4 regions of the Sphingobium sp. LF-16 genome follow, and region 2 is predicted to be linked to each of the others. Evidence: riboswitches for the same ligand, from Rfam matches in the RefSeq annotation. Region 2 holds a riboswitch; each other region holds the start of a gene.
The links. Region 2 has a riboswitch for cobalamin ahead of DIZ22_RS13990 (TonB-dependent receptor). Riboswitches for the same ligand answer to the same signal wherever they lie in the genome.

Region 1: another riboswitch for cobalamin. It lies ahead of DIZ22_RS19660 (TonB-dependent receptor); the one in region 2 lies ahead of DIZ22_RS13990 (TonB-dependent receptor).
Region 3: another riboswitch for cobalamin. It lies ahead of DIZ22_RS00360 (TonB-dependent receptor); the one in region 2 lies ahead of DIZ22_RS13990 (TonB-dependent receptor).
Region 4: another riboswitch for cobalamin. It lies ahead of DIZ22_RS03300 (cobalamin biosynthesis protein CobG); the one in region 2 lies ahead of DIZ22_RS13990 (TonB-dependent receptor).

Annotation. Positions count from the first base shown of each region.
Region 1 covers NZ_CP029335.1:4,179,458-4,186,732, forward strand. Annotated here, with positions in the region: gene DIZ22_RS22010 (hypothetical protein) at 10-150, shown strand; gene DIZ22_RS19640 (aminopeptidase P family protein) at 157-1,938, opposite strand; gene DIZ22_RS19645 (S9 family peptidase) at 2,049-4,121, shown strand; gene DIZ22_RS19650 (acyl-CoA thioesterase) at 4,121-4,519, shown strand; gene DIZ22_RS19655 (ABC transporter substrate-binding protein) at 4,532-5,392, opposite strand; cobalamin riboswitch at 5,459-5,652, shown strand; gene DIZ22_RS19660 (TonB-dependent receptor) at 5,789-7,275, shown strand, end outside.
Region 2 covers NZ_CP029335.1:3,029,716-3,036,990, reverse strand. Annotated here, with positions in the region: gene DIZ22_RS14000 (copper resistance system multicopper oxidase) at 1-435, shown strand, start outside; gene DIZ22_RS13995 (copper resistance protein B) at 432-1,292, shown strand; cobalamin riboswitch at 1,355-1,600, shown strand; gene DIZ22_RS13990 (TonB-dependent receptor) at 1,791-3,779, shown strand; gene DIZ22_RS13985 (peptidase) at 3,782-5,281, shown strand; gene DIZ22_RS13980 (HoxN/HupN/NixA family nickel/cobalt transporter) at 5,278-6,330, shown strand; gene DIZ22_RS13975 (SDR family NAD(P)-dependent oxidoreductase) at 6,382-7,128, opposite strand; gene DIZ22_RS13970 (efflux transporter outer membrane subunit) at 7,168-7,275, opposite strand, start outside.
Region 3 covers NZ_CP029335.1:64,867-72,141, forward strand. Annotated here, with positions in the region: gene mtaB (tRNA (N(6)-L-threonylcarbamoyladenosine(37)-C(2))-methylthiotransferase MtaB) at 1-20, opposite strand, end outside; gene dapF (diaminopimelate epimerase) at 23-835, opposite strand; gene DIZ22_RS00355 (threonine/serine dehydratase) at 876-1,883, opposite strand; cobalamin riboswitch at 2,023-2,265, shown strand; gene DIZ22_RS00360 (TonB-dependent receptor) at 2,436-4,280, shown strand; gene DIZ22_RS00365 (iron ABC transporter permease) at 4,267-5,271, shown strand; gene DIZ22_RS00370 (ABC transporter ATP-binding protein) at 5,265-6,038, shown strand; gene DIZ22_RS00375 (penicillin-binding protein activator) at 6,076-7,236, opposite strand.
Region 4 covers NZ_CP029335.1:663,878-671,152, reverse strand. Annotated here, with positions in the region: gene DIZ22_RS03320 (cobalt-precorrin-6A reductase) at 1-185, shown strand, start outside; gene cobJ (precorrin-3B C(17)-methyltransferase) at 146-928, opposite strand; gene cobI (precorrin-2 C(20)-methyltransferase) at 925-1,647, opposite strand; gene DIZ22_RS03305 (precorrin-8X methylmutase) at 1,644-2,273, opposite strand; gene DIZ22_RS03300 (cobalamin biosynthesis protein CobG) at 2,273-3,325, opposite strand; cobalamin riboswitch at 3,605-3,817, opposite strand; gene DIZ22_RS21595 (hypothetical protein) at 3,825-4,193, shown strand; gene DIZ22_RS03295 (GNAT family N-acetyltransferase) at 4,280-6,439, shown strand; gene DIZ22_RS22335 (ASCH domain-containing protein) at 6,436-6,894, shown strand; gene DIZ22_RS21590 (hypothetical protein) at 7,189-7,275, shown strand, end outside.

The DNA.
Region 1 (7,275 bases), 1.1 Mb from region 2:
CGCTTCGTCATGAGCGAGACCCCGGACGAAAAGAAAGCAAGGCTGGCGCAGGCGCTGCGCGACAATCTGCGGCGGCGCAAGGCCCAGAGCCGCGATGTGGCGCGGGAAGGGGCTGAACCCACCCCCGCGCCGGAACCGTCGAAAGACTGATTCGCGTTACAGGGCCGCGCAGGCCGCCTGGAGCCAGGCCAGCGCTTCGCCGTCGAGCTGCGGGCCGACCACGGCCAGCACCTGCGCATGATAGGCGTCGACCCAGGCGCGCTCGCCCGCGTCCAGCAGATCGGTGGCGATGGCGTTGCGGTCGATCGGCGCGAAGGTCAGGGTTTCGAAACCCAACATCGGCTTTTCGCCGCCGGCGATCGCCCGTTCCTCGACCAGCACCAGATTCTCGATCCGGATGCCATATTCGCCGGTCTTGTAATAGCCCGGCTCGTTCGAGAGGATCATGCCCGCCACCAGCGGCTCGTCGCCGCCGCCGAAGGTCGCGATCCGTTGCGGCCCTTCATGCACCGACAGGAAGCTGCCAACGCCGTGGCCGGTGCCATGGGCATAATCCAGACCCTGCGCCCAGAGATACTGGCGCGCCAGCACGTCGAGCTGGCCGCCGCGCGTGCCGACCGGGAAGACGGCGCGGGCCAGCGCGATATGCCCCTTCAGCACCAGGGTGAAGCGCTGCTTCATCTCTTCGCTAGGGCTGCCGATGGCGATGGTGCGGGTGACGTCGGTGGTGCCGTCGCGATACTGGCCACCCGAATCGACCAGGTAAAAGCTGCCGGTCTCGATCGGCCGGTTGGTCTTTTCCTCGACGCGATAATGGACGACCGCGCCATTGGGACCGGCGCCGCTGATCGTGTCGAAGGACAGATCCTCCAGCAGGCCGGTATCCTTGCGGAATGCCTCCAGCCGGTCCGAGGCGGAGAGTTCGGTCAGGCCGCCCTTGGGCGCTTCGACCGCGATCCAGTGGAGGAAACGGCTCAAGGCGGCGCCATCGCGCTCCTGCGCGGCCTTGTGGCCGGCAATCTCGGTGTCGTTCTTGATCGCCTTGGGCAGCACGGCCGGATCGCGCAGGCTGAGTATCTGGGCGCCGCCGGCGTCGAGCGCCTCGAAGATGGCGGCAACGGCCCGCTCGGGATCGGCGACGACGGTCTTGCCCTTGAGGTCGGCAAGCGCATCGGCAAAGGCGGCGCGGTCATGGATGCGCACGGCGTTGCCCAGATGCTTGGAGACCGCCTCGTCCATCTTTTCCGGCGCGACATAGAGGTCGGCGGTCGCATCGGCATGGACGATGGCATAGGCCAGCGCGACCGGGGTGCGCTCGACATCCTTGCCGCGGATGTTGAAGGCCCAGGCGATCGAATCGAGCGCGGAGAGGACGGCGGCGTCCGCCTTCTTCGACACCAGCCAGTCGGCGATGTCGGCGCGCTTCTCGGCTGCATTCTTGCCGGCATAGCGATCCTCATGGACCACCAGCTTGGCGTCGCTGGGCGCCGGGCGATCGGGCCAGACGGCATCGACCGGATTGGTGTCGACCGCAACCAGCTCCGCGCCCTTGTGGGCCAGCGCTTCGGTGGCCTGCTTCACCCAGGCGCGGGTGTGCAGCCAGGAATCATAGCCGATGCGCGCGCCTTCGATCGCATGATCCTTCAACCAGGCGGCGATCGAGGTCTGCGGCACGCTTTCATATTGCCAATGGGCGCCGTCCACCTGCTCGCGCACCTGCAGCGTGTAGCGACCGTCGACGAAGATCGCGGCCTCCTCCGGCAGGACCACGGCGCTGCCGGCCGAACCCTGAAAACCGGTCAGCCAGGCGAGCCGCTGGGCATAGGCGCCGACATATTCGCTCATATGCTCGTCGGTCAGGGGGACCACGAAACCATCGAGCTTCTGGCGTACCAGCTGGGCGCGCAGGGCCTTCAGGCGATCTTCATAACTGGACATCGAACTTCCCTTGGATCATTCCGGCCTCTTGCGTTGGCCATAATGCCGACAACATAGAGGGGCCGGCGCGCTTATTCCAGCGCAGCCCCCGTCTGGACCATGGATAGTTAATGACCGATCAAATGCAGCCGCCCCTGTCCCCGCCGATCGCCGAACGTCGCCCGCACAGTTTCGCGCATCATGGCATCACGGTGGACGATCCTTACGCATGGCTGCGCGACCCCGGCTATCCCGACGTCAAGGACAAGGATGTGCTGGCCTATCTGGAGGCCGAAAACGCTTGGTTCGAGGGCGCGATGGCGCCGCACAAGCCCCTGCTCGACACGCTGTTCCACGAGATGAAGGGGCGCATCAAGGAAGATGACCAGTCGGTTCCGCAAAAGGATGGCGACTATATCTACTGGCGCGCCTTCGAGACCGGGGCGCAATATCGCAAATGGTATCGCAAGCCCGCAGCAGGCGGTGACGACCAGCTGATCCTGGACGAACCGGCGCTGGCGCAGGGCCATGACTATTTTCGTCTCGGCGCCATGTCGGTCAGCCCGGACGGCCGCTATCTGGCCTATGCCATCGACACCAATGGCTCCGAACGGTTCGAGGCGCGGATCAAGGATCTCTTTTCGGGTGAAATCCTGCCCGAAGTCATTCCCGACACATTGTCGTCGCTGGTGTGGACCAGCGATTCAAAGGGGCTGCTCTACGGCCTCGCCAATGAAAATTGGCGGACCGACAATGCGCGGCTGCACTGGCTGGGCCAGAGCGTCGATAGCGATGTCGAGCTGTTCCATGAGGATGATGAGGGCTTCCGCGTCTCGATCGGCCTCACCTCATCGGAAAAATGGATCGTCATCGCGACCGGCGACCATGTCACCAGCGAAGCCTGGCTGATCCCGGCCGACAATCCGACCGCGACGCCGCTGCTCGTCTCCGCGCGCAAGGCCGGCCGCGAATATGATGTCGATGAGCATGAGGGCACGCTCTATATCAAGACCAACGACACCCATCCCAATTTCCGGCTGGTGAAGGCATCGCTCGACGCGCCCGACCAGTGGGAGGAAGTGATCGGCGCCGACGCCCATTTCTACCTGACCGATTTCACCCTATTCAAGACCTTCTACGTCACCGAAGGGCGGCAGGACGGGCTCGACCAGATCGAGCTGCGCGATTATGCGACCCATGCGGCAAAGCGCATTCCGTTCCCGGAAGCCAGCTATTCGGCGAGTCTCGACGACAATCCCGAATATGAGGTGACGAAGCTGCGCATCGGCTATGAATCGATGGTCACGCCCGACACCATCTATGATTATCATCTGGCAACGGGTGAGTTGGAGATACTCAAGGTCCAGGAAATTCCCTCGGGCTATGACGCCAGCCGCTATGCCACCGAGCGGCTGATGATCCCGGCGCGCGACGGCACGCAGATTCCGGTGTCGATCGTCTATCCCGCCGACTTCCCCCGTGACGGCAGCGCGCCGCTGCACCTTTATGGCTATGGCGCCTATGGTCTGGCGATGGAGCCGGGTTTCTCGACCAGCCGCCTGTCGCTGCTCGATCGCGGCTTTGCCTTTGCCATCGCCCATATTCGCGGCGGCGACGATATGGGCCAGCAATGGTATCTGGATGGCAAGCTCGACAAGCGCACCAACACCTTCACCGATTTCGTCGATGTCGCGAAGGGGCTGATCGATCTTGGCTATTCGGCCAAGGGCAGGATCAGCATTTCGGGCGGATCGGCCGGCGGCGAGCTGATGGGCGCGGTCATCAACTCCGATCCCGACCTGTGGGGCGCGGTGGTGGCGCATGTGCCGTTTGTCGATGTGCTCAACACCATGCTGGACGAGACGCTGCCACTGACGCCGGGCGAATGGCCCGAATGGGGCAATCCGATCGAGGATGAGGCCGCATTCCGCACCATCCAGTCCTATGACCCCTACACCCATGTCAGCGCGCAACATTATCCGCCGCTGATGGTTACCGCCGGGCTGAACGACCCGCGCGTTACCTATTGGGAGCCGGCCAAATGGGTCGCGAAGCTGCGCGCGACCAAGACCGACAGCAATATCCTGCTGCTCAAGACCAATATGGGCGCGGGACATGGTGGCAAGTCCGGGCGGTTCGAGAGCCTGCACGAGACCGCCGAGGAATTTGCGTTCATCCTGTGGCAGCTGGGAGTGGAAGGCTGATGGCGTCGAGCTTCACCAAGCAATTCACCGCAAGGCCCGAGCATATCGATGTGCTGGGCCATGTGAACAACGCGGTGTGGGTGCAGTGGATGGAGCAATTGTCGGTCGAACATTGGATGACCGATGCCGATCCGGCCCATGTCGACGCCTATATCTGGGTCGTGACCCGGCATGAGGTCGATTATCGCGGTAACGTGACCGAGGGCGATGTCGTGTCGGGCCGCACCTGGATTCCGGAAGGACCGCGCGGCGCGCGGTTCGACCGGCTGATCGAGTTCACCGGGCCGGACGGCAAGGTGAAGGTGTCTGCCAAATCCACCTGGGCGATGATCGACAAGGAGAGCGGCCGATTGATGCGGGTGCCGGCCGAAGTCGCCGCAAACTTCATCGAGGGCTGAGCCGGCCCAGCTTCAGCGGGCGCTGACGGCTTGGGAGAGGGCGCGTGCCGCCTGCACATAGGCAGGACCACCGCACACGGTCCAGGCCTGGGGCAGGCTGATGCGCGCTATGTCGCGTAGCACCGGATGGTGCAGCATTTCGGTGCCCTGGTCGGTGATCCGGTCGGTGGCGCTCTCGACGATCAGATAATCGGGCCGGGCGGCGACCATCTCCTCCAGGCTGACCTGCGCGATCGCCGGCTTGCCAAGGTCGGCGGCCAGGTTGCGCAGCCCTGCCCGCGTCATCAGGTCGTCGACCAACGTGCCGGTGCCGGTCATGTAGCCGCGCCGCTGATAATAGGCGGCGACCTTCGGCTTCGGCGCACGGGGCAGGGCGGCAAGCTCCCGGTCCATCCGCGCGATCATCGCTTCGCCCCGGTCGGCATGGCCGATCGCCTGCGCCACCGTGCGGATCGACGCGACGATATCGGCATAGCTGTCCGCGCTTTTCAGGTCGACGGCGGGATAATGCTGGGCCTTGAGGATCGCGATCGCCGGATTGCGCCGCGCCGGCATGCCGATCACCAAGTCTGGATTGGTCGCCAAAATCTGCTCGGCCGATCCGTCGAGGATGGGCAGGCCGCGGGTCGCGGCAGCCACCGCCGACATCTGCCGATCGCCGGCATTATGGGTCAGGCCGGCAATCTGGTCGCGATCGGCCAGCGCCACCAGCAACTGGTCGGCGCACAGGTTGAGCGACACGATCCGTTGCGGACGTTTGCCTGCATTGGCAGGCTGGCGCGCGGTGGCCGCCCATAATGTGGCACCGCCGATCAGGGCGATCATCAGGGCGATCATCCCCTTGCCGGGGCCGATGGGCGCAAATATCCGCATGGCCACCTCCCTTAGCCGGCGCGCTCCGCCAGGCAAGGAAGATTGACGCTCCAGTCGGGCTCGCCTATCGCCCGGACTGCGACAGGTTCCCCGGCAGCGGGGATGAAAAGGGAATGGGGTTCAAGACCCCGGCTGCCCCTGCAACTGTGAGCGGCGAGCCTTTGTGCCATATGCCATTGGGACCGCAAGGTTCTGAGAAGGCGGCATGAATCAGCGATGACCCGCGAGCCAGGAGACCTGCCCGTCGCGGTCGTCCTTCGCGCGGACAGGGTGTGCCGAGCGGACGGGGGTGAACCCGCGTGGCGACAGGTGGACCGCATAGGTGCGGGGACCATGTCGCGCCCGGCCGGGCACCGATATCGTCCCTGGGATGCGGTCCCTCGTCCGGGGGCTCATGTGTTCAAATATCTGACTTTCTGTTCTTTCCTTCTCTCCACCACCGCTTTCGCCGAAGAGGCGCAGCAGGCGCCACCGCCCGATGCCGCCGCCGATGCCGGGGCATCCTCGATCCTCGTCACCGCGACCCGCCTCGCCACGCCGGCCGATCAGGTGCCGGCCTCCGTCACCGTGCTCGACAAGGCGGCGATCGACCGGGCGCAGGATCTGGGCGTCACCGAATTGCTGCTGCGCACGCCCGGCGTCAGCATCTCGCGCAATGGCGGCTATGGCACGGCGACGTCGCTGCGCATCCGCGGCGCGGAATCCGACCAGACCGTGGTCGTGATCGACGGGGTGAAGCTCAACGATCCGTCCTCGGCCGGCGGCGGCTATAATTTCGCCAATCTGCTGGTCGGCGACGCCTCGCGCATAGAAGTGCTGCGCGGTCCCCAGTCGACCCTGTGGGGCAGTCAGGCAATCGGTGGCGTCGTCAATGTCGTCACCGCCATGCCCGAAAAGGCGCTGGAGGGGAGCTTCGACATAGAGGCGGGGTCGCGCGACACGGTCAGCGCCCGCGCGGCATTGGGCGGCAAGACCGGCCCGGTCAGTTGGAGGATCGGTGGCCAGAGCTTCACCACCGACGGCATTTCGGCGATCAGCCCGGCCTTTGGCGGCAAGGAGAAGGACGGCTATACCAACCGCAGCGTCACCGGCCGGGTCGAGGTGGCGCTGGCGGACGGAATCAGCGCGGACCTGCGCGGCTATTATTCCGATGGCCATGTCGATTTCGACGCGACCAGCGCGGACAGCCCCGCCTATGGCACCAATCGCGAATTTGTCGGCTATGCCGGCCTTAACGTCGCACTGCTCGACGGCCGCTTCCGCAACCGTTTCGGCTATGGCTATACCGACACCGATCGCGACAATTATGACCCGCGCAACCCGCGCAAGCAGAGCTTCGACGCCGCCGGGCGCAACCAGCGGCTCGAATATCAGGGCAGCTTCGCGATCGCCGACGGCTGGACCGCGCTGTTCGGGGTGGAGAATGAGAATAGCCGCTTCCGCAGCGTGTCGCCTTCGGCCTCGCTTTCGGTGCCGATTCCCGACCCGGCCCGCGGCAAGGCGGAGATCACCAGCGTCTATGGCCAGCTTAATGCCCAGCCGATTACGGGCCTGACCCTGACTGGCGGGCTGCGCTATGACGATCATGATCGCTATGGCGGCCGTACCCTCTTTTCCGCCGGGGGCGTCTGGGCGCTGCCGACCGGGACGGTGCTGCGCGCCAGCTATGGCGAGGGGTTCAAGGCGCCGACCCTCTATCAGCTCTTTTCCGAATATGGGAATCAGGCGCTCGACCCCGAACGCGCCCATGGCTGGGAAGCGGGCGCGGAGCAGCGCTTCCTTGGCGAGAAGCTGCGGCTGGGCGCGACCTGGTTCGACCGGACCACGACCGACCAGATCATCTATAATAGCTGTTCCACCAGCTCGACCGATCCGCGCTGCTT
Region 2 (7,275 bases):
CATCGCGTGCTGACCTATGCCGATCTGCGGTCGCTGACGCCGAACAGCGACCTGCGCACGCCGACCCGATCGCTCGACATCCACCTGACCGCGAACATGGAACGCTATATGTGGTCGTTCGATGGGGTGAAGCTGTCCGAAGGGGCGGAGCCGATCGCCTTCCGCCATATGGAACGGGTGCGCGTGACCCTGATCAACGACACGATGATGCCCCATCCCATCCATCTGCACGGCCATTTCTTCGAACTGGTGACCGGCGAGGCTGCGCATAATCCGCGCAAGCATACGGTGAATGTGCTACCCGGCGGCAAGGTGAGTTTCGACCTTACCGCCGATGCGCTGGGCGACTGGGCGTTCCACTGCCATATGCTGATGCACATGCATGCCGGGATGATGCGGGTCGTGACGGTCCGCCACGAGGAGGACGCGGCATGAAGCTGATCGCGCTCCTGCTGCTCGCCGCCGCTGCGCCGGTGCAGGCCCAGACGATGGATCATAGCCAGATGGACCATGGAGCGATGGGCCACAGCATGCCCACCACCGACGCCGCCATCCCGCAAGGCACGGCCCCGCCGGTGCCGACCGACCATGCCGCCGACGCGCTCTATGACCCCGCCGCCATGGCCAGCGCCCGCGCGGCGATGATCGCGGAAGGGGGCGGCATGACCTATTCGCAATGGATGCTCGATCGGCTGGAATATCGCGCCGGCAAGGGCGCGGATGGCTATGCCTGGGAAGGCGAAGGCTGGATCGGCGGCGACATCAACCGCTTCGCGGTCAAGAGCGAGGGTGAGGGGACGGTCGGCGGATCGCTCGAACGGGCCGAGGTGCAGGCGCTCTACAGCCGGGCGATCGACCCCTGGTTCAACCTGCAGGCGGGCGTGCGGCAGGATTTCGGCGAAGGGCCGGACCGCAGCTATGCGGTGATCGGCATCGACGGCCTGGCGCCTTACTGGTTCGAGGTCGGGGCCGAAGCCTTCCTGTCGACCAGGGGCGACGCCCATCTGCGGCTGGAGGCGAGCTATGACCAGCGCATCACCCAGCGGCTGATCCTGCAGCCCGCCGCCGAGTTCAATCTGGCGGCGCAGGCCGTGCCCGAACTGGGGATCGGCGCCGGCCCGTCCGATATCGAGCTGGGGCTGCGGCTGCGCTACGAGATTGCCCGCGAATTCGCGCCCTATGTCGGCGTCAATTGGGAACGCAAGCTGGGCGACACGGCCGACCATGCCCGTGCTGCCGGCGATAGGCCGTCGGCCACCAGCCTAGTGATCGGCCTGCGCGCCTGGTTCTGAGAGGCGCTTGCAGCCCGCCTGATATTCGATTATCGATCCCGCCGATCCTGCGCCGCACGGCATGGGATCATGATCGCGCCGGTGTCCCGAAAGGGGCTTAATAGGGAATGCGGTGCGGACGGGTGACTGTCCAAATCCGCAGCTGTCCCTGCAACTGTAAGCGGTGAGCGCGATGTACATGTGCGGACGGCAGAATGACCGATCCGCCAGCCACTGGGCCGGACGCTAAATCCTGCGAGGCCTGGGAAGGCCGTGCATCAAGCGATGACCCGTGAGCCAGGAGACCTGCCGGCGTCTGGTCGCTCTTGCCTTGGTCCAGGGGATGGCCGCGGCACGGTAACTTCCGTCTGAGCGACGAACGAGCGGCTGGGGCCGCTGCGACAAACGCGCGTCGGTTGCCCATGGGCGCCCGGCCGGCGCGTGTGTCGGACGTTCGCGCGCGTGCCGCTCGTGAAGGTTGCCCCCGCCCGTCGAACGCGGCGCCGGATGGGGGAATATATGAAGTCCATTATCGTTTCGCGGGCCGCCTTGGCCCTTTCGCTCGCCTTTGCATCGCCGGCTCTGGCCGACGAAGGAGAAGGCGACAGCATCGTCGTCACCGGCACCAGCCTGGAAGAGACGCTGCCGCAGCAGCTGTCGCGCTATGGCCATGCGATCGAGATCGTCACCGACACGCAGATCCGCGATGCCGCCGCGATCGATACCGCCCGCGCGCTCGAAGGGGTGCCGGGCCTGTTCATCCGGTCGCAGTCCGGGCCGTTCAGCTATGTCGACATTGCGTTGCAGGGATCGCGCACCAAGGATGTGCTGTGGACGATGGACGGCATCCGCCTCAACAACCGCCTCTATGGCGGCACCTCGCCCAACGACACCATGGCCGCCAGCATGATCGAGCGGATCGAGGTGCTGAAAGGCGGCGAAAGCCTGTTCTACGGCACCCAGGCGGCGGCCGGTGTCATCAATGTCGTCACCCGCGACTTCAGCGATGATCTGGGCGGCCAAGTCAATGCCAGCCTCGACAGCTTTGCCGGCACTAGCCTGGATGGCTATGTTCGCGGCGCGATCGGCCAGCATCGCTTCGTGGTCTGGGCCAATCGCAGCCAGTCGGACGGCTATCGTCCCTATGACGTGATGCAGCCCAGCGCCACCGATCGCGCGCGCGGCTATGATCTCTGGTCGGCGGGCATCAAATATCAATATGATATCGCGCCGGACCTGCGCCTCAACGCGCTCTACCAGCACACCAAGGCCGATCTCGACAATATCAGCGCGACCCGGACGAAGGAGAGCCGCAACGACCGCAATGAGGAAGTGGCCAGCCTGCGCCTCGATTATACCGGCGAGGATGGGGTGCAATTCTTCCTCAAGGGCTATTTCCACGACTGGAAGACCGCCTATGTCCAGATCCGCAACCCCATTCCGGCGGGGCCGCCGCAGGTCATCTACCCGGCCGGCACCTTCTGGGGCTATCAGGATTATGGCGGCAGCGCGGTGGTGCAGCTCAACATGCTGCGCGGCATCGACACGCTGATCGGCTATGATTTCCAGAGCTTCAACGGCCGCGACGACGTCCTGCTGATCGCGCCGACCGATGAACAGGTCCATGCCGGCGTCTTCCAGCTGCGCACCAATGACGAATTGTCGAGCAAGGGACGGATCGCCGCGGGCCTGCGCTACAACAAGGCGAAGGGATCGGAAAAGACGATCTGGAACGTCTCGGGCCGTTATGATGTGAGCGAGGCGCTGTTCGTGGAGGCCAATGGCGGCACCTCCTTCGTGCTGCCCGACGCCTCGCAGCTCTATGGCAATGATCCCTGTTGCGAGGTCGGCAACCCGAATTTGAAGCCCGAGGAAAGCCTGAACCTCAACGCCGCGCTGGGTGGCGCGCTGGCGGGCGGGGCGATCCGGTGGAAAGCGACCTGGTTCAACCGGCGCATCACCGACCTGATCGACACCACCTATGATGATCCGGCCTTTCCGGAAGGCACCTATATCAACGTCAGCGACAAGGTGCGGGCCAGGGGCGCCGAACTGGAGCTGAACGCGAATTTGACCGGTGGCTGGGGCCTGTCGGCCAGCTACACCTGGTCGCGCGTCCGCAATCAGGGCAGTTCGGTGCAGCGCGATCGCAATCCGGAACAATATGGCCGCGCCGCGATCGTCTATGCGCCGCAGACCGGCCACTTCGGCGCCAATCTGTCGGCCAATTGGGTGGGCGATGTCTGGTCGACCGCATCGGGCTTTGGCCGGATGAACTATGGCAATTATGCCGTGGTCGATGCGGGCGCGCATCTGTGGCTGGATCAGGCGCGGCGCAACCGGTTCGGCATCAATGTCGAAAATCTGTTCCACCGCGATTACGCCTCCACCGGCTATCGCTCGGCGGTCAGCGATGCAGGAGTATTGGACGGCAGCAACAGCCGCTTCCTCTACTTCTACCGGGGCGTGCCGCGCACGCTGCGGGTCAGCTATGGCCTGAGCTTCTGACCATGATGCGGCCGGTCCTGCTGCTGCATCGCTGGCTGGGCATCCTCATCGGCGCCGTCATGACGCTGTGGTGCCTGTCCGGCTTCGTGATGCTCTATGTCGACTATCCGCGCCTGACACCGGCCGCGCAGCTTGGGGGGCTTACGCCCCTCAAGCTGTCGGCTGAAAGGGCGGGGATGTTGCCCGACGCCATGATGCTGTCCGCCGCCCGGATCGAGATGATGGCGGGGTGGCCCGTATTGCGGGTGACGCCCGCGCTCGATCCGACGCGCACCATTCCCCAGATGCGAGTATCCGCTGGCACCCATGACTGGGCGTCGGGGAAAGCGGTCGAGCAGGTCGATCCGCAAAATATCCACAGGATCGCGCGCGAATTCGGACGCAACAGCGCCATTGCCGGCCCGGTCGGGCAGGTCGCCCAGACGGAGATGGACCAGTGGACGGTCCAGACCTTCCGCCGCAATGCGCCGCTCTACCGTGTCGATTACGCCGATGCGGCCGGGACGCAGGCCTATGTCTCGGGCAAGAGCGGGGAAGTGGTGCAGCTCACCACCCGTTTCCAGCGCTTCTGGGGCTGGCTCGGCGCGGTGCCGCACTGGCTCTATCCCACGATCCTGCGGCAGGATGGCGCGCTGTGGAGCCAGGTCGTCATCTGGACCTCGCTGATCGGCTGCTTCCTCACGATCACGGGCCTGTGGGTCGGCATCGCCCGGCTGCGCCGTCGCCGCGACGGCAGCATCGGATCGCCCTATCGCGGCCTGTGGTGGTGGCATCATATGGCCGGGCTGTTCTTCGGCATCCTGACGCTGACCTGGGTGGCGAGCGGGCTGCTGTCGATGAACCCCTGGGGGCTGCTCGACAGCGAGGCGATGATGACGGAGCGCCAGCGGTTGAACGGCGACTTCGCCTGGGGCGATGCGCGCCGGGCGATCGCGGCGCTGCCCGCCTTGCCGACGGGTATCGTCCGGCTGGAGGTAGTGCCTGTTGCCGGTGCCATCCATCTGGTGGCGATCGATCGCGCTGGCAAGGCGCAGCGTTTCGACGCTGCTGGCCGGCTTGCCGCTTTGTCCGAAGCGGGGTTGCGCGCGGCGCTCCAGGATGGCTCGCCGATCGGCTCGATCGTCCTGCTGCGCCAGGAGGATGCCTATTATTACGGTCACAAGGCTAGCGTCGCCCTGCCGGTATGGCGCGTCATCCTGGCCGATGACCAGGCGACACGCCTCTATGTCGATCCCGCGTCCGGCCGTCTGATCCGCGCCTTCGACCGCAATGGCCGGGCCTTCCGCTGGATGCAGGACGGGCTGCACCGGCTCGACTTCCCGCTGCTGCGCACCCGTCCCTGGTGGGATCTGATCGTCCTGCCGCTGCTCGCCATGGTCACGCTCGTTTGCGGGACGGGGACGTGGATGGGCCTTTCCAAGCTGCGGCGCGATCTGCGCCGCGTCCGCAATCGCCGGCGGCGCGCCCGCGCCCTACGGCCCCTGATCGGAGAAACCGCATGACCGCCACCCCTTTGCAGGCGTCGCTTCGGCGACGCAGCGTGCCGCTGATCGCGGCGCTCGTCCTTGCCAATCTGGCCGTCTGGGGCTGGGCCTTCGCCCTGTTCGGCGACCGGCCGGTGATGATGGGCACGGCCCTGCTCGCCTGGGGCCTTGGCCTGCGCCATGCGGTCGATGCCGATCATATCGCCGCGATCGATAATGTGACGCGCAAGCTGATGCAGGATGGTCAGCGGCCGCTGACCGTGGGCCTGTGGTTCGCGATCGGCCATAGCGCGATCGTGCTGATCGCCGCGCTGGGCCTTGCCTATGCGGTCAGTGCGCTGGCCGGGCTGGAGCGGTTCCGCGCTGCCGGCGGCGTGGTGGCGACGCTGATTTCCGCCACCTTCCTGTTCGCTATCGCGATCATGAATCTGGTGATCCTGCGCCAGGTCTGGGTCACCTTCCGTCGGGTGCAGGCGGGCGGCACATATGTCGAGGCGGATCTCGACATGCTGACCGGCGGGCGCGGGCCGCTGTCGCGCCTGTTTCGTCCGGTCTTCCGCCTGATCTCGCGCCCCTGGCAGATGGCGCCGCTCGGCTTCCTCTTTGGCCTCGGCTTCGACACCGCGACCGAAGTGGCGATATTGGGCCTCTCCGCCGCGCAGGCGAGTGACGGCTTTGCGCTCGGCCCGGTGCTGGTTCTGCCCCTGCTGTTCGCGGCGGGCATGGCGCTGGTCGATACGGTCGACGGCATGCTGATGATGGGCGCCTATCAATGGGCGTTCGTGAAGCCGCTGCGCAAGCTCTACTACAACATCGTCATCACCGCCCTGTCGGCGGCCGTGGCGATCGGCATCGGCACGATCGAGACGCTGGCGCTGCTGGGCGACAAGCTGGGCCTCTCCGGCGGCATCTGGGACGTTGCCGCCACGCTGGGCGAGCATTTCAATGATCTGGGCTTCGCGATCATCGGCCTGTTCATCGCCTGCTGGATCGCCAGCGCGCTCTTCTATCGCTGGAAGGGCTATGACGCGATCGAACTGACCCCGGCGGGCGAGGTGCGGGCTTAGCCTATTCCGTTCGGGCTGAGCTTCGGTTTCGCCCAGCCCGAACGGCAGTTTTTACCCCTCGCGCGCGACCTGGAAGCCGGCGAAGGACTGGCTGACCGGCATCAGTTCCAGCGTGTTGATGTTGAGATGCGCCGGCTGGTTCGCGACCCAGAGCAGGGTGGCGGCGATATCCTCCGCCGTCATCGGATTGGCATTGCCATAGAGGGTGTCGGACGCCTGCTGGCTGCCGGTGCGGATCAGCGTGAATTCGCTCTCGACCATGCCCGGCTCGATCGAGGTGACGCGCACGCCGGTGCCGTGCAGGTCCGACCGCAGGCCGAGCGAGAATTGGCGCACGAACGCCTTGGTGCCGCCATAGACATTGCCGCCGGTGTAGGGATAGGTCGCCGCGACCGAACTCAGATTGATGATCCCGCCCTTGCGCGCGACGAGGCCCGGCAACAGCTTGTGGGTGACGGTGACGAGGCCGGTGATGTTGGTCTCGATCATCTGCTGCCACTGGGCGAGGTCGGCCGACTGGGCCGGCGCAGTGCCGAGCGCCAGGCCGGCATTGTTGACCAGCATGTCGATCGCGCGGAAGGCTTCGGGCAGGCTGGCCAGCGCCGCATCGATCGCGGCTTCATCGCGCATGTCGAACACCAGCGGGCAGAAGGCGTCACCGATTTCGGCGGCCAGCTTTTCCAGCCGATCGGCGCGACGGCCGGTGCCGATCACCTGCCAGCCATCGGCGGCAAAGGCGCGGACGGCGGCTTCGCCGATGCCGGCGGTCGCGCCGGTGATGAGGACGGTCTTGGTCATGGGGCGCTCCTGTCTTTTGTCGTCAGCCCAATAGCGAGATCAGGCGGCCCCGCCCAGCGCCTTCACCAGCGCGACGCTGGCGCGCATCCGCTGGGTCTGAGCGATCAGCACCGCGCGCTGGGCGTCAAGCGCGTCGGTCTGGGCCGT
Region 3 (7,275 bases), 1.6 Mb from region 2:
ATGATGTCGGGACCAGCCACGGTCAGAAGCGGTCCCAGTCCGCCTCGCCGTCGAACACATGGGTGGCGGGGCCGGTCATGCGGATCGTGCCGCCCGGTGCCCAGTCGATCTCCAGGTCGCCGCCCGGCAGGCTGACCGTCACCGGGCCGGCCATCAGCTTGCGCCGGATCGCCGCGACGGCGGTGGCGCAGGCGCCGGTGCCGCAGGCGCGGGTCAGGCCGGCGCCGCGTTCCCAGACGATCAGGCGCAGATGCTGCGGGCCGACGACCTGCGCGAAATTGACGTTCACGCGAGCGGGGAAAAGCGGGTCATGCTCGATCAGCGGGCCGAGCCGTTCGAAATCGACCGCGTCCAGATCCTCGACGAAGAAGATCACATGCGGGTTGCCGACATTGACGGCGGCCGGCGCGGGCAAATCTTCCCAACTGGCCGACATCGTCAGCGTGTCCATCGGATAGCCAAGCGGGATCGCGTCCCAGTCGAAGCGGGGCGCGCCCATGTCGACGCTGGCGCCGCCGTCCAGGCCCTTGGCGTCGAGCAGCCCGGCCCTGGTGCGGATCAGCACGTCCTTGCCGACGAACAGCGGTACGCAGCGGGTGGCGTTGCCGCAGGCTTCCACTTCCGAACCGTCGGAATTGAAGATCAGCATCGACACGTCGGCCTGGTCGCCGGTCTCGGCATCGCCGATGACGATCAACTGGTCACAGCCGATGCCGGCATGGCGATCGGCAATGGCGCGGGCGCGCGCCTCCGTCATCGCGACCGGCGCTTGGCGCGCGTCGATCACGACGAAATCATTGCCCAGACCATGCATCTTGGAAAAGCGGCTCATCATGGCGCCGCATTTAGTGCGGGACGGGGCAAAAGACCAGCGGTCAGGCGTTCGGGCCGCCGATGATCGCGGCATAGGTGGCCGGATCGACATTGGCGCCGGAGATGACGAGGGCGGTGGCGCCGTCGGTGGGCGGGGCGAGGCCGGCGAGCATGGCGGCGAGCGCCACTGCACCGCCCGGCTCCACCACGAGCTTGAGCGTGGTGAAGGCGAAGCGCATCGCGTCGCGCACCTGATCGTCGCTGACGACCAGGCCGCCGGCCAGCAGGGCATGGTTGATCGGGAAGGTCAGCGCGCCGGGGCTGGGCGCCAGCAGGGCGTCGCAGATGCTGCGTGCGTCGGGCGAGACGCTTTCCCGCACGCCGCTGGCGAGCGAGCGAGCCGTGTCGTCGAAGCCGGCGGGTTCGACGGCATAGACGCTGATGTCGGGGCGGGCGGCCTTGACCGCCGTGGACGTGCCCGCGACCAGCCCGCCGCCACCGCAGCAGACGAGTATCTGTGCGAGGTCGGCGCTGGCGGCCTGGGCCTGGTCGAGTATTTCGAGGCCGATCGTGCCCTGGCCGGCGATGATGAAGGGATCGTCGAACGAGGGGACCAGCGTTGCGCCGCGTTCGGTGGCCAGGGCGGTGGCGATTGCCTCACGGCTCTGGGTGAAGCGGTCATAGGGGACGACCTCGGCGCCGAGCGCACGGGTGTTGGCGGTCTTGATCGCCGGGGCATCGGCCGGCATCACGATCGTGGCGGGAATGCCGAGCAGGCGCGCGGCAAAGGCGACGCCCTGGGCATGATTGCCCGAGGACCAGGCGACGACGCCCGCCGCCCGTTCCGCATCGTTCAGCCGGGCGAGGCGGTTATAGGCGCCGCGGAACTTGAACGATCCGCTATGCTGGGCGCCCTCGAACTTCACCAGCACGCGCCGGCCGCACAAATCGTTGAGCGCGGCATTCTCGATCAGCGGGGTACGGACCGCCGCCGGCGCGATCAGCCGCGCGGCATCGGCGACGTCGGCGGCAGTGATGGCCATCAAGGATAGATCTGGCGAATCGGACATGTCGGCTCCTTGGGTCAGAGGCCCCTGCATAGCCGGCCACCAGCACCGCGCAACGATCCGCCGGGGCGATCCTGGCCCGCTTGGCAGGGCTTGTGCTTTGGCTTATGGGGGCCGCGCGCCGGGGCGGTCAAAAGCCCCGGACGCGCATGATCGCGCCGGTGCCCGCAAGGGCTGAAAACGGGAATGCGGTGCGGGGGGCGCAGCCCTTCCAAATCCGCGGCTGTCCCTGCAACTGTAAGCGGTGAGCGCGATGCGCAGGGTTCCCAGGCTCTTCAAAAGGGGAGGGCCGGAACCGGCCACTGGACCGATAGGTCCGGGAAGGCTGGCGCATCGCTGCCCTGACCCGCGAGCCAGGAGACCTGCCGGCGTCTGGTCGCTCTTGCCCTGGCCCAGGGGATGGCCATGGCGCGGTGTTTCCGTCGAGCGACGCCCATGGCGGCCGGGGCCGCATCGGTGCGTGGGGCGGGGCGCTGGCGTCTTCCCGATCCTCACGCAGCGACCGCATGTGCGGACGCCCCGGTTCCAAATCGACGGACGCCGGGGGACGATAAAATGAAGATGTTGGGGATTTCGCTCATCGCGCTGCTGGCCGCTACGCCGGCACTGGCCCAGGATGACGATATCGTCGTCACCGCTTCGGGCATCGCACAGCCGCGCGACGAGGTCGGCCAGGCGATCACGGTGATCGATGCCGACACGATCAGGACGCGCCAGGCGGTCGATGTCGTCGACCTGCTCGCCACCACGCCGGGCGTCCGCTTCAGCCGCAACGGTTCCACCGGCGGCGTGACCGGCGTGTCGCTGCGCGGCGCGGAGACGACCCAGACGCTGGTGCTGATCGACGGGGTCAAGGTCAACGACCCGAGCGGCATCGGCGACGGCTATGATTTCGGCCATCTGTTGACCGGCAATATCCGCCGGATCGAAGTGCTGCGCGGCTCCAACTCGGTGGTCTATGGCAGCCAGGCGATCGGCGGCGTGGTCAATGTGATGACCGGCGCGCCCAGCGAGGGTTTCGAGGTTAACGCCTCGGCCGATTATGGCTATAGCGATACGCTGAACGCCAAGGCCGATGTGTCGGGCACGCATGGCGCGGTGTCGGGCGGCGTCGGCGTCGCCTATTTCAACACCGACGGCATTTCCTCGGTCGGCCGGTCGTTCGGCGGCGTGGAGAAGGATGGCTATGAGAATATCGCCACCAACGCCAAGCTGAAGATCGCTTTCACCGACAGCCTCAGCCTCGACCTGCGCGGCTATTATATCCATGCCGATCTCGACTATGACAGCTTCTTCGGCGCGCCGGCCGACAGCAGCGACGTCAGCAAGCTGGACCAATATGTCGGCTATGCCGGGATCAACCTGGCGCTGCTCGACGGCAAGCTGACCAACCGCGCCGCCGTTACCTGGATGCGCAACGACCGCGACTATTATTTCGTGCGCGGCACCGACCCGGATTATGGCTATTCGGGCACCAATCTGCGCTTCGAATATGAGGGCGTCTATGCCCCGGTGGATCAGGCCAAGCTGATCTTCGGCTATGAGCATGAGCGGCCGGACTATGAGTATTTCGGCTTTGGCGACATAGCGAGTGCGAAGGCGAACATCGACAGCGTCTATGCGCTGGCGGTGGTGAAGCCGCTTGCCGGCCTCGCCGTCACGGGCGGGCTGCGCCATGACGATCATAGCCAGTTCGACGGCGCGACCACCTTTGGTGCCAACGCCAATTACACGCCGAACGCGGGCGCCACCAATATCCGCCTCTCCTATGGCGAAGGGTTCAAGGCGCCGTCGCTCTATCAGCTCTACGACACCTATAGCGGCAACAGCGCGCTGCGGCCGGAGCGGTCGAAAAGCTATGATATCGGCTTCGACCAGAGCCTGGACGGGGACAAGGCGGTGCTGTCGCTGACCGCCTTCCGGCGCGATACTCGCAACCAGATCAACTATGATTATGCGACCTACACCTATGGCAATCTAGACCGGACCCGCGCCAAGGGCGTGGAAGCGACGCTGACGCTGAAGCCGGTCGAGGCGCTGACGGTGGCGGCCTCCTACTCCTATGTCGATGCGCGCGACCGGTCGGGCGGGGGCACCGACGGCAATCGCCTGCCGCGCCGCGCCGCCAATGCGGTCAGTGTGTCGGCCGACTATCTCTGGTCCTTCGGCCTGTCGACCGGCGCGACGCTGACCATGGTCGGCGACAGCTATGACGACACGGCCAACACGCGCCGGCTCGACGGCTATGCGCTGGCCGGGCTGCGCGCGTCCCTCCCCGTGGGCGACCATCTCGAAGTCTATGGCCGGATCGACAATCTGTTCGATGCGGATTACGCCACGGCCTATGGCTATGGCACCTATGGCCGGTCGGCCTATGGCGGCGTGCGTGTCCGCTTCTAAGGGGCGGCGGCATCCCCTGTTGCTGCCGGGGCTGATCGCCCTGCTGCTGGTCGCGGCCATCGCATCGGTCGCGCTGGGATCGGTGACGATTGCGCCGGGCCGCATCCTGACGGTGCTGGCGGGCGGCGGCGACATGGTGGCGCGGGCGATCGTCATCGACCTGCGCCTGCCGCGCATGGCGATCGGCCTGCTGGTCGGCGCCATGCTGGGCCTGTCGGGCGCGGCCCTGCAGGGTTATCTGCGTAATCCTCTGGCGGAGCCCGCCGTGCTGGGCGTGTCCAATGCGGCGGCGCTGGGTGCGGTGATCGCGCTTTATTTCGGCCTGTCCGAACTGCACCCGATGGCGTTGCCGCTGCTGGCGATCGTCACCGCGCTGGCGGCGATCGGCGCGCTGTTCCTGCTTGCCGGGCCGTCGGAAAGCCCGTTGACGCTGATCCTGGCCGGGATCGCGGTCGCAACGCTGGCGGGGGCGGGGATCAGCCTGGCGCTCAACCTGTCGCCCAATCCCTTTGCCGCGATGGAGATTATGAGCTGGCTGATGGGGAGCTTGGAAAATCGCAGCATCGACCATCTGCTGCTGGCGCTGCCCTGCATCGCGGTTGGCGCGGCGCTGCTGCTTTATGACGGACGCGCGCTCGACGCGCTGACCCTGGGCGAGGATGGCGCGCGGGCGCTGGGCGTCGACCTGTCGCGGGCGCGGCTTCGGCTGATGGCGGGGGTGGCAATCGGTGTCGGCGGCGCGGTGGCGGTGACCGGATCGATCGGCTTCGTCGGCCTGATCGTGCCGCATCTGGTGCGACCGCTGACCGATCGCTCGCCTTCCGCGCTGCTGTTGCCGTCCATGCTGGGCGGCGCGGTGCTGCTGACCCTGGCCGATATCGGCGTGCGCATCATCCCGACCAGCAGCGAGCTGAAACTGGGCGTGCTGACCGCGATCCTTGGTGTGCCGGTCTTCCTCATTCACCTGATGCGGGAGCGGCGGCTATGGTGACCCTGTCGACCGAGCAACTGGACGTCCGGCTGGGTCGCCATCTGGCGGTGCGTGGCGTCCATCTGACCATGGCGCCGGGCCAGTTGATCGGAGTGATCGGCCCCAATGGCGCGGGCAAGTCGACCCTGGTGCGGGCGCTGCTGGGGCTGGTGAAGCCGGCCGCCGGCCGCGCGCTGCTGGACGGGGCGCCGGTCGAGCGGATGTCGCGCCAGGCGGTCGCGCGGTCCATCGCCTATCTGCCGCAGGGCCAGACATTGCACTGGCCCTTGGCAGTCGAGCGGCTGGTGGCGCTGGGCCGATTGCCGCATCTGGGGCCTTTGTCGCGCCTGACCGCCGACGATGAGGCGGCGATCGAGGATGCCATGGTCCGCGCCGATGTCGCCGGCTTCAAGGGGCGGATCGCGACCGAGCTGTCGGGCGGCGAGCGGGCGCGGGTGCTGCTCGCGCGGGCGCTGGCGGTGGGCGCGCCGGCGCTGATCGCCGACGAGCCGCTCGCCGCGCTCGACCCCGGCCACCAGATCGATGTGATGGCCTTGTTGCGGGCGCAGGCGCAGGGCGGGGCGCTGGTCGTCACCGTGCTCCACGACCTCGCCATGGCGGCGCGCTATTGCGATCGGCTGCTGCTGATGGATGGCGGCGCGCTGGTGGCGGACGGCGCGCCGATGGAAGTGCTGACGCCGGAGCGGCTGGCATCCGTCTATGGCGTCGCCGCGCGGATCGACGTCAGCGACGGCCTGCCGCTGATCGTGCCGACGGCGCGGGTCTGATCCGTAACGAAAAAGGGGGCCTTCCGGCCCCCTTTGCTTAATTGCCGAAGCCGCGCGGGGCGGGATCGACCACGCTGATCGTGCCGGCGCCGACCTCGCTCACTTCCAGTGCGCGTTCGGCGATGCCGTTGCGGTTGAAGCGGAAGGCGCCGTCGATGCCGGCAAAGCCGCCCGGATCGCGCAGGCGCGCTGTGGGGAAGGGCGAACCCGGCTTCCAGTCCTGGGCGATCCGCACCGTCAGCAACACCGCGTCATAGCCCATCGAGGACAGGCGGAAGGGCGCGCTGCCGTAACGGGTGCGATATTTGGTCGCGAGCTGGCGATAAAGGCTGTCCGACACGCTGGCATACCAGGCGCCGCGCAGCACGGGGCTGGCGGCCAGCGATTCTTCGGTATTCCAGATTTCGGTGCCGAGCAGGCGGGCATTGGCGCCGCCATTCTTGCGCACGATCGGCGCGACCTGCAGCGCGACCCGGCCGCTGTCGGCGATCAGCAGCGCGTCATAGCTGGACGAGGCCTGCAATTTCTTGACCGCAGCGGTGATCGAGGCGGGGGTGCGGTCGAAGGTCTGCATCGACACGACCGTGCCGCCGGCCTGTTCGACCGCGCGCAACAGCGCATTGCCGGCGCGCTCGCCATAGGTGCCACGCGGCACCAGCGCACCGAAATTGGACAGGCCCTTTTGACGGGCGAAGCCGATCACCCGTTCGATCGACTGGTTGGGGGTATAGCCCATCAGGAAGATGTTGCTGCCCGCGACGCTGGTGTCGTTGGAGAAGCTGATGACTGGCACATTGGCCTTGGCCGCGATCGGCCCGATGATGCGAGCGTCATCCGCCAGCAATGGTCCCAGGATCAGGCGGTTGCCGTCGGCCAGCGCCCGGTTGGCGGCGGCTGCCGCGCCGGTGGCGGTGTCATAGGTGGTGATGCGGACCTTGTCGGTCTTGATGTCCATCAGCGCCAGGGTGGTGGCGTTGGCGATCGACTGGCCGACACCGGCATTGGGGCCGCTGGTCGGGACCAGCAGTGCGACGCGGTGGCGCGCAGTGTCGGTCGGCAGGCCCTGGGTCACTTCCGGGCCGGTCGGCTTGGCGGGACCGGTGGGCTGGGCAGGGCCGGGGCCCTTGGGCACGATCGACTGACAGGCGGCAAGCATGATGGTGCTGGCAACGAACAGCAATCGCGCGCTGCGCTTCATCGCCGCGAACATGTTCGCTTGCCGGGGGGCATCCGTCTC
Region 4 (7,275 bases), 2.2 Mb from region 2:
TCGCCAAAAATGCCGGTGGCACGGGCGCAGCCGCCAAGCTGGACGCCGCGCGCGCGCTGGGCCTGCGCGTGCTGATGATCGACCGGCCCGCGCTGCCCGATCGGTGGGAGTTCCACCGGCCCGAGGATGTGCTCGACTGGATCGCTCATCCCGCCGCCTCGTCGGGGATGCCGCGCGGCGTGTAGAGGATCGGCCCGCGCGGCCGCTCGATGATGCGGGTCCGGCTCGACCCGACGATCACCATGGTGCGCATGTCCGCCATGTCCGCCCGCGCCTGCCCCAGCGGCACGATATGCAGTGTCTCCTGCGCGGTGGTCACGGCGCGGGCGAAGAGGATCGGGCGTGCATCGCCACAAAGTTCCCGCAACAGCGCCAGCGTGCGCACGAACCCTTCCGGCCGCGACGCCGACCGGGGATTGTAGAAGGCCATGGCGAAATCCGCCTCCGCCGCCAGCCGCAGCCGCTTTTCGATCAGGGACCAGGGCTTGAGATTGTCCGACAGGTTGATCGCACAGAAATCATGGCCAAGCGGCGCGCCCGCACGCGCCGCAGCAGCCAGCATCGCGGTGATGCCGGGCAGCACGCGAATGTCGATGTCGCGCCAGTGGGCAGGTCCGGCCTCCAGCGCCTCGAACAGGGCGGATGCCATGGCAAAGACGCCCGGATCGCCCGAGGAGACGACGACGACCCGCCGCCCCTGCGCCGCCAGCTCCAGCGCATGGGCCGCCCGGTCCAGTTCCACCCGATTGTCCGAAGGATGCAACGCCAGCCCCGCACGCGGCGCGACCCGCGCGACATAGGGGATATAGCCCACCACGTCGGTCGCGGCAGCCAGCGCGGCGTCGACCTCCGGCGTCAACAGCGCTTCGCCCCCTGGCCCAAGCCCCGCGATCGCGATCCAGCCCCCCTCTCCCGCCGCAAGATTCATGGCCGGCGCCCTTGGCCGTGGATCAGCAGGATCGAGAAATAGGGCGTGACCCTGTCGACATCGGCCAGCCGGGTCACGCGCTGTTCCGGCATGGCGGCATGTTCGACCAGCCATGCTTCATCGCTGCGCCCGGCCGCCGCCACCGCGCGGCGCAGCTTGGCGAGGTGCCGGCCGATCTTCATCACCACCAGCGCGTCGGTATCGCGGATGCGGCGGACCAGTTCCTCTTCCGGCAGCGTCGCCATCGCGACGGTCAGCACATCGTCACCCCAGGTGATCGGCAGGCCGGTCGCATTCCACGCGCCCGACATGCCCATGATGCCGGGGACCACTTCGACCGGGACCAGCCCCGCCAACCGGCTGTGCAGATGCATGAAGGAGCCGTAGAAAAAGGGATCGCCCTCGCACAAGACGACCACATCCTCGCCCGCCTCCGCGATCGCCAGCAGCCGGCCGGTGCAATCGGCATAGAAGGCGGCAAGGCAGTCGTTATAGCGCGGATCGGTGACCGGAATTTCGGTCGTCACCGGATATTCCATCGCCAGTTCGATTGCATCGTCCCGCAACATGCCCTGCGCGATGCGGCGCGCCTGCCCCGGTCGGCCGGCCTTGCGGAAATAGGCGACATGCCGTCCCCCCCGCACCAGCCGGTCGGCGCGCACGCTCAGCAAGTCCTGCGCGCCGGGGCCAAGGCCCACGCCATAGACGGTGCCGCTCATTCCGCGCGGCTCGCCAGCGCATTGATCGCCGCGACCGTGATCGCGCTGCCGCCAAGCCGCCCGTCGACGACGCAGCAGGGGACCGGCTGCGCCGCCCACAGTGCCGCCTTGGATTCCGCCGCGCCGACGAAGCCGACCGGGCAGCCGATGATCGCTGCGGGGCGCGGACAGGCCGGATCCTCCAGCATGTCGAGCAGGTGGAACAGCGCCGTGGGCGCATTGCCGATGGCAACCAGTGCCCCGGCAAGATGCGGCCGCCACAATTCCAGCGCGGCGGCGGATCGGGTATTGCCCATCGCCCGCGCCATGTCCGGCACGGCGGTGTCGTGCAGGGTGCAGAGCACGGCATTGTCGGCGGGCAGGCGCGCGCGCGTGACCCCTTCCGACACCATGCGCGCATCGCACAGCACCGGTGCCCCTGCGGCCAGGGCCTGCCGCGCCGCCGCTGCAAAGCCCGGCGAAAAGCGGATATGGGCCGCCAGGTCCACCATGCCCGCGGCATGGATCATGCGCACGGCGACCGGCTCCTCCTCGGCAGCAAAGCGCCCGAGGTCGGCTTCGGCGCGGATGGTGGCGAAGGACTGGCGATAGATCGCCGCGCCATCCCTCTCATAATCATGGGGCATCAACAGGCTCCGAAATGGGCAAGAAGGTCGGTGGCGGTGAGGTCAGGACGGACGGGCGCCGATCCTGCGCGGGCATGGAAGGCCAGGTCGTAGCGCCCGTCCCGCCCCGTCAGCACGATGTCGGCCGGAATCGAACTGGCGCAGCCCTTGGCGCAGCCGGAGACATGAAGGCGGCCCGCCACATGGGGGGCCAGCTGGCGGGCGAGATCGCGCGTCTCCACACTCGCCTGCGGGCAGGCAGGCGCGCCGGGGCAAGCCTCCACATGGATCAGCGGGTCGGCAGCGTCTGCGCACAGGCCGGGCAGTTGCCCTTCGGCCAGCAGCATGCGCCACGGGGTCAGCCGCATGGCCGGCGCGTCGAGAAGATGCCGCGCGTCGATCCGGCCGAAGGGAAGACCGTAGGCCATGCCGCCATCCCATGCGCCGGGCATCAGCCGAGCACTCGGCGACGCCGCCTCTGCCGTGCCCGTTGCCCAATCCGGCAGGGGCGCATCATGCCGGGCCATGCGCCCCACGCGCGCGCCGTCGCTCTCCACGAACCATCGGGCTAGCGCGAGCAGCGCATCCACTTCGCCGCCGCTGTCCACCGGCACGCCTTGTGCCCGCCCCTCCGCACGCAAGATCAGGCCGCCGTCCCGCGCCCGCTCGATGCGAAAATCCCCCGCTTCGCCGGACAGGAGCGGCGCGGCGCCGGCATCGATCACGAAGCCCATCTTGCCCGGCAAGTCCGGTAGTTCGTCCAGGCGATCGAGCAACTGGCGGGCGATGCGATGGCTGTCGTCGCCTTCGCGCCAGTCCGGCGCGACCATCACCATGCGCGCGCCCTCGCGCCTGGCATCGTGGTCGACCAGGCCAAGATCGAGCAACCGGTCGAGCAAGGAACGCCAGCTATCGTCGCGCACGCCGCGGATCTGGAGGTTGGCGCGCCGGGTCATGTCGATCAGGCCGTTGCCATGGGCGATCGCCGCTTCGCCCAGCGCCGCCAGGTCGTCGGCCGAAAGACGGCCGAAGCGCGGCTTCACGCGCACGATCAGCCCGTCGCCCGCCGCCATCGGGCGCCAGGCATCGGGACACCAGCCCCGAACGGCCGGCCCGTGGACCACCGCATGGTTCGCGGTCGCCCTATCCCTGCCCGCGCCGGTCTGGCTCACAGGCACATCCTCCGCGCGCCGGGACGCAACCAGGCGGGGCTTGCCGGCATCGCCGGTCGGCGCGAGGTGGCAGGCAGGCGCGACAGGCGCCCGACACCACGCGGCCGTGCAGCCCCAGCCACACGCTTCGCCGCCCAGACGGAAGAGAGACCGTGCCATGACCAATCCCTGGGTCAGGACAAGAGCGACCGAAACGCCGGCAGGTCTCCTGGCTCGCGGGTCGTTGCGGGATGCACGCCTTCCCGGACGCTCTGTCCAGTGGCTGCCCTCATGGGCTCGTGCATCGCGCTATCCGCTTACAGTTGCAGGGACAGCCACGGAATAAGGGGCCAGGCCCCCGCACCGCATTCCCGATTAAGTTCCTTGCGGAACACCGGCGTCAGTTATGCAATGCACCAGCATGAACCGGCGCATCGATGATGCCCTAGTCGAAACATCGGGCTTCGCCAAGACATGGAATGTGTATCGGCAGTCCCGCTGCCGGCTCGACGCCCAAGGCATACCGACGGAGGATGCCGAAACGGAAACCGGAAGCAAGGAAAGCGACGCGGCGTCGGATACCGAAATTATGGCTGGGGCGGCAGGAGCCGCATCCAAGTTTTCTTGCCCCAGCAAAACCGCCGTTCCGATCGGTCGGATGGCTCCGCTCGATGTCATCATTGTAGCAGAGGAATGGAGCGGTTCGTCAACTGGGCAGAATCTACCTGCGTGTCGGCTCACTCCTATCCATCTTGGCTTGCTGTCTCACGCGACGACGGCTGTTAATTAGGCATCCCATGCGATAGGCACCAAGCCATATCGGACATAGATGATCGCTGTAGCCGCAAGTCATCTTGAAATTATGGGGGTACGGCAATGAAGCTCATGCTACGAACAGTCATTGAACGAAGCCCTACCAATCTAAAGCGCCATCTCAATGAAATTATAGCGCTATCGAATGGGGAGAAAGAGGCGCTCGGTTTTCTTCCCAATGCGGCCTACGAAGATGCGATCGTTCAAAAGCGCTTATTTGCAATGCTTGCTGATGATGACCGAGGTGAAAGTGTCGTCGTAGGTTACATATTGCATGGAGGCGTATTCCCTCATGCTCGCGTACAACAAGTCTGTACCAAGCCCGATTGGCGCAGACACAAAGTTGCGTCAGCATTGATCGATGCCCTTGTGGCCGATTTGGAACGTGCGGGCTTTCTCACTTTAAAAGCGAATGTCGCGGATGATTTGCCTCATGCGCAGGCTTTCTATGAACGGCAGGGATTTGAGGCGGTATCGTCGAAGGCCGGTGGCAGTGCGCGTGGCAGAACGATCGTGGTTCGCGTTCGAAATTTAGCTACCCCGAACCTGTTCTCCACCGTGCCTGCCATGATCGATCTCGGGCTGCCGAAACGCTTTGGAACTGAGGCGTCCTTTTACACCTTCGATCTCAACGTCCTTTTCGATCTGGTAAGGAACCGTCAAAGGCACGAATCCGCCTGCGCACTGTTTGGTGCGGCTTTAGATCATCGCATTCGGCTTGGTATTGCAGCCGAGTTTATCAACGAACTTAGGCGCACCTCGGTGAATCAAGGCAGCGACCCTGTGCTTCAGATGGCCTTGCAGATGCCAAGACTTCCTCCTCCCGTCGATGCCCAAAACCTTGAACGTCTTGCCACCGAAATCCATGAAATCGTATTTTCGAAAAGAAACAACCCCGGCGCAGGCTCGATCCAAGCCCGAAGTGACTCCCGCCATTTGGCACATTCTGCGCTATCTCGCGTCTCAGGATTCATAACCAGTGATGGGGCCTTATTGGAAGCCCGCGACGATCTCCTAAGCCAAATTGGTATAGATGTTGCGGGATTGGATGAACTCCTAACCTTGTTGCCGGACACCACCAGCCACCTTGAGTCGACCGAAAGGCGGGGTGAAGGTTTTGAATGTCGAACGCCGACCGTTGACGAAGCGGCTGCGTACCTGCGATCATCAGGGGTTCCTGCGAGCGTTATTGAAGATGTCTGCGGCGCTGTAATTGGCCGCGCAGCGGGTTGGCGCTCGGCAATCTGGGAAGGATCAAAGATTGTCGCAACCGCCTGTTTGGCTTCATCCGTCTCAACATCTGGCGAAGCAAGGCTGGTTATAAATGTAGACTCTGGCCATCTCGATCGGGAGCTTTACGCGGAACATCTACTGGATGCTGCCGTCAAGCACACGTGCGGAAGCAATCCCGCTGCGATACGCCTGCTGAATGTGCCAGGGCAACCAACCGTCGGAGCGCTTGCAGCGATCCGTGGGTTCGTCCCCACAGGCAATGGGCACGATCTGGTAAAAGTCGCAATCGGCCAGCCAGTCACACAGGAAGGATGGGATACGGTAAGACAGGCAACCCGTCGCAAGACCGGGTTGGGATTGCCGATGCAATGGCCCAATTTTCGAGACAATGAAGGCGATGGGCGGAGCATCACCGTAACGAATGGCGCTGGGCAGCCCCTGATCCTTTCACCAGAGCGTTTTGAGGATATGTTTGGGCCGACCATTTATCTTTGGCCGGGCAGAGAGGCCGTGATTGTCCCTATCCAGCGTGTCTATGCCGATGAATTGTTGGGAACAAACAGGCAGACACGCCTCTCGTTCATAGAGGATCGCAATGCGTCCTTCCTGTCGCGTAGGACATATGTGAATACGCCCCGCGCTCGAAATGCTATGCGACCGGGCCTTCCGATTTTATTCTATGAATCCGGAAAAAATGGCGGGCGAAGTGCGGTCGTTGCGGTGGCCCGGATTGTAGATTCCGTTCTTGCCTCTAAGGAGGCCGCTTCAGGAGATGCCGCGCGAAGGGTGGTGGTCGACGACCTTTCGGACTTTTCTTCGATGGATGAAGTGCTGATGACGACTTTTGATAATTTGATCGCGTTCCCGAAGCCCATTAGCTTTGCCTGCTTGAAAGAGTTTGGGGCCGTCGGAGCCAGCAATCTGATATCTGCGACCGCCCTATCTCATGAGAATTTGGTTCGCATTATCGAGGCCGCGTGGAGCAAATGACGCCCGATAGCGACGCAATAATCTCAATTCATCCACGCTATGCTAACGCCATCCTAGATGGCGCAAAAACTGTCGAGCTTCGTCGCCGAATACCCACTGTCTCTATTGGCACCCGCTTATGGATTTATGCCACTCGGCCGGTCGGAGCTGTGATTGGGATGGCAACGGTCGAACGCATCGTACGGGGGCAGCCAGCAGATATATGGTCGGAGTTCGGGGATCAGGCGGGAATTGATCGCGTGAATTTCGACGCATATTTCGACGGTGCCGAGGAAGCTATTGTTTTGATTTTGGCAAACGCGCGACGCAGCGCCGAGTATGTCGAGATAGAGCAATTACGCCTTTTGCGCGAAGGCTTCCACCCGCCTCAGGTGATGATGGCGATCACCAGCCATGAAGCCCAACAGTTGCATCGTCTAGCTGGGTCGGCAGAAGATAGGTTTATTCATCCTTGAGGGAGATAACAGGTGATAATGCTGCGGCTATCACCGGCCGCTCAATCCCTTGAGTCAAATTCAGGTCAGAGCAGGTCTTGCCCGCTCACCAAAAGCCATCCCCCATCTGATAGCGCCTACCCAATGCAATCCGCTGATGTCTGGCAGTTGTAGCGAAAACCGCTTGGCACTATGCAACTGGTTAAGATTTGGTTGACTCCACCGCCAAAAACTATCATTATGATAGGTATTATGGCATCGGCTACAAACACAGTTTTGCAGTTTTGCCTCCCGTTTGAGGGGGTACAAGATCGCGTGCGCGACGCTGCTGAAGCTGGTTCCGTGCTGTTTATGGCCCACGCCCGGCTTGCAATGGATCGTTTTGACATCAGCGATATTCTG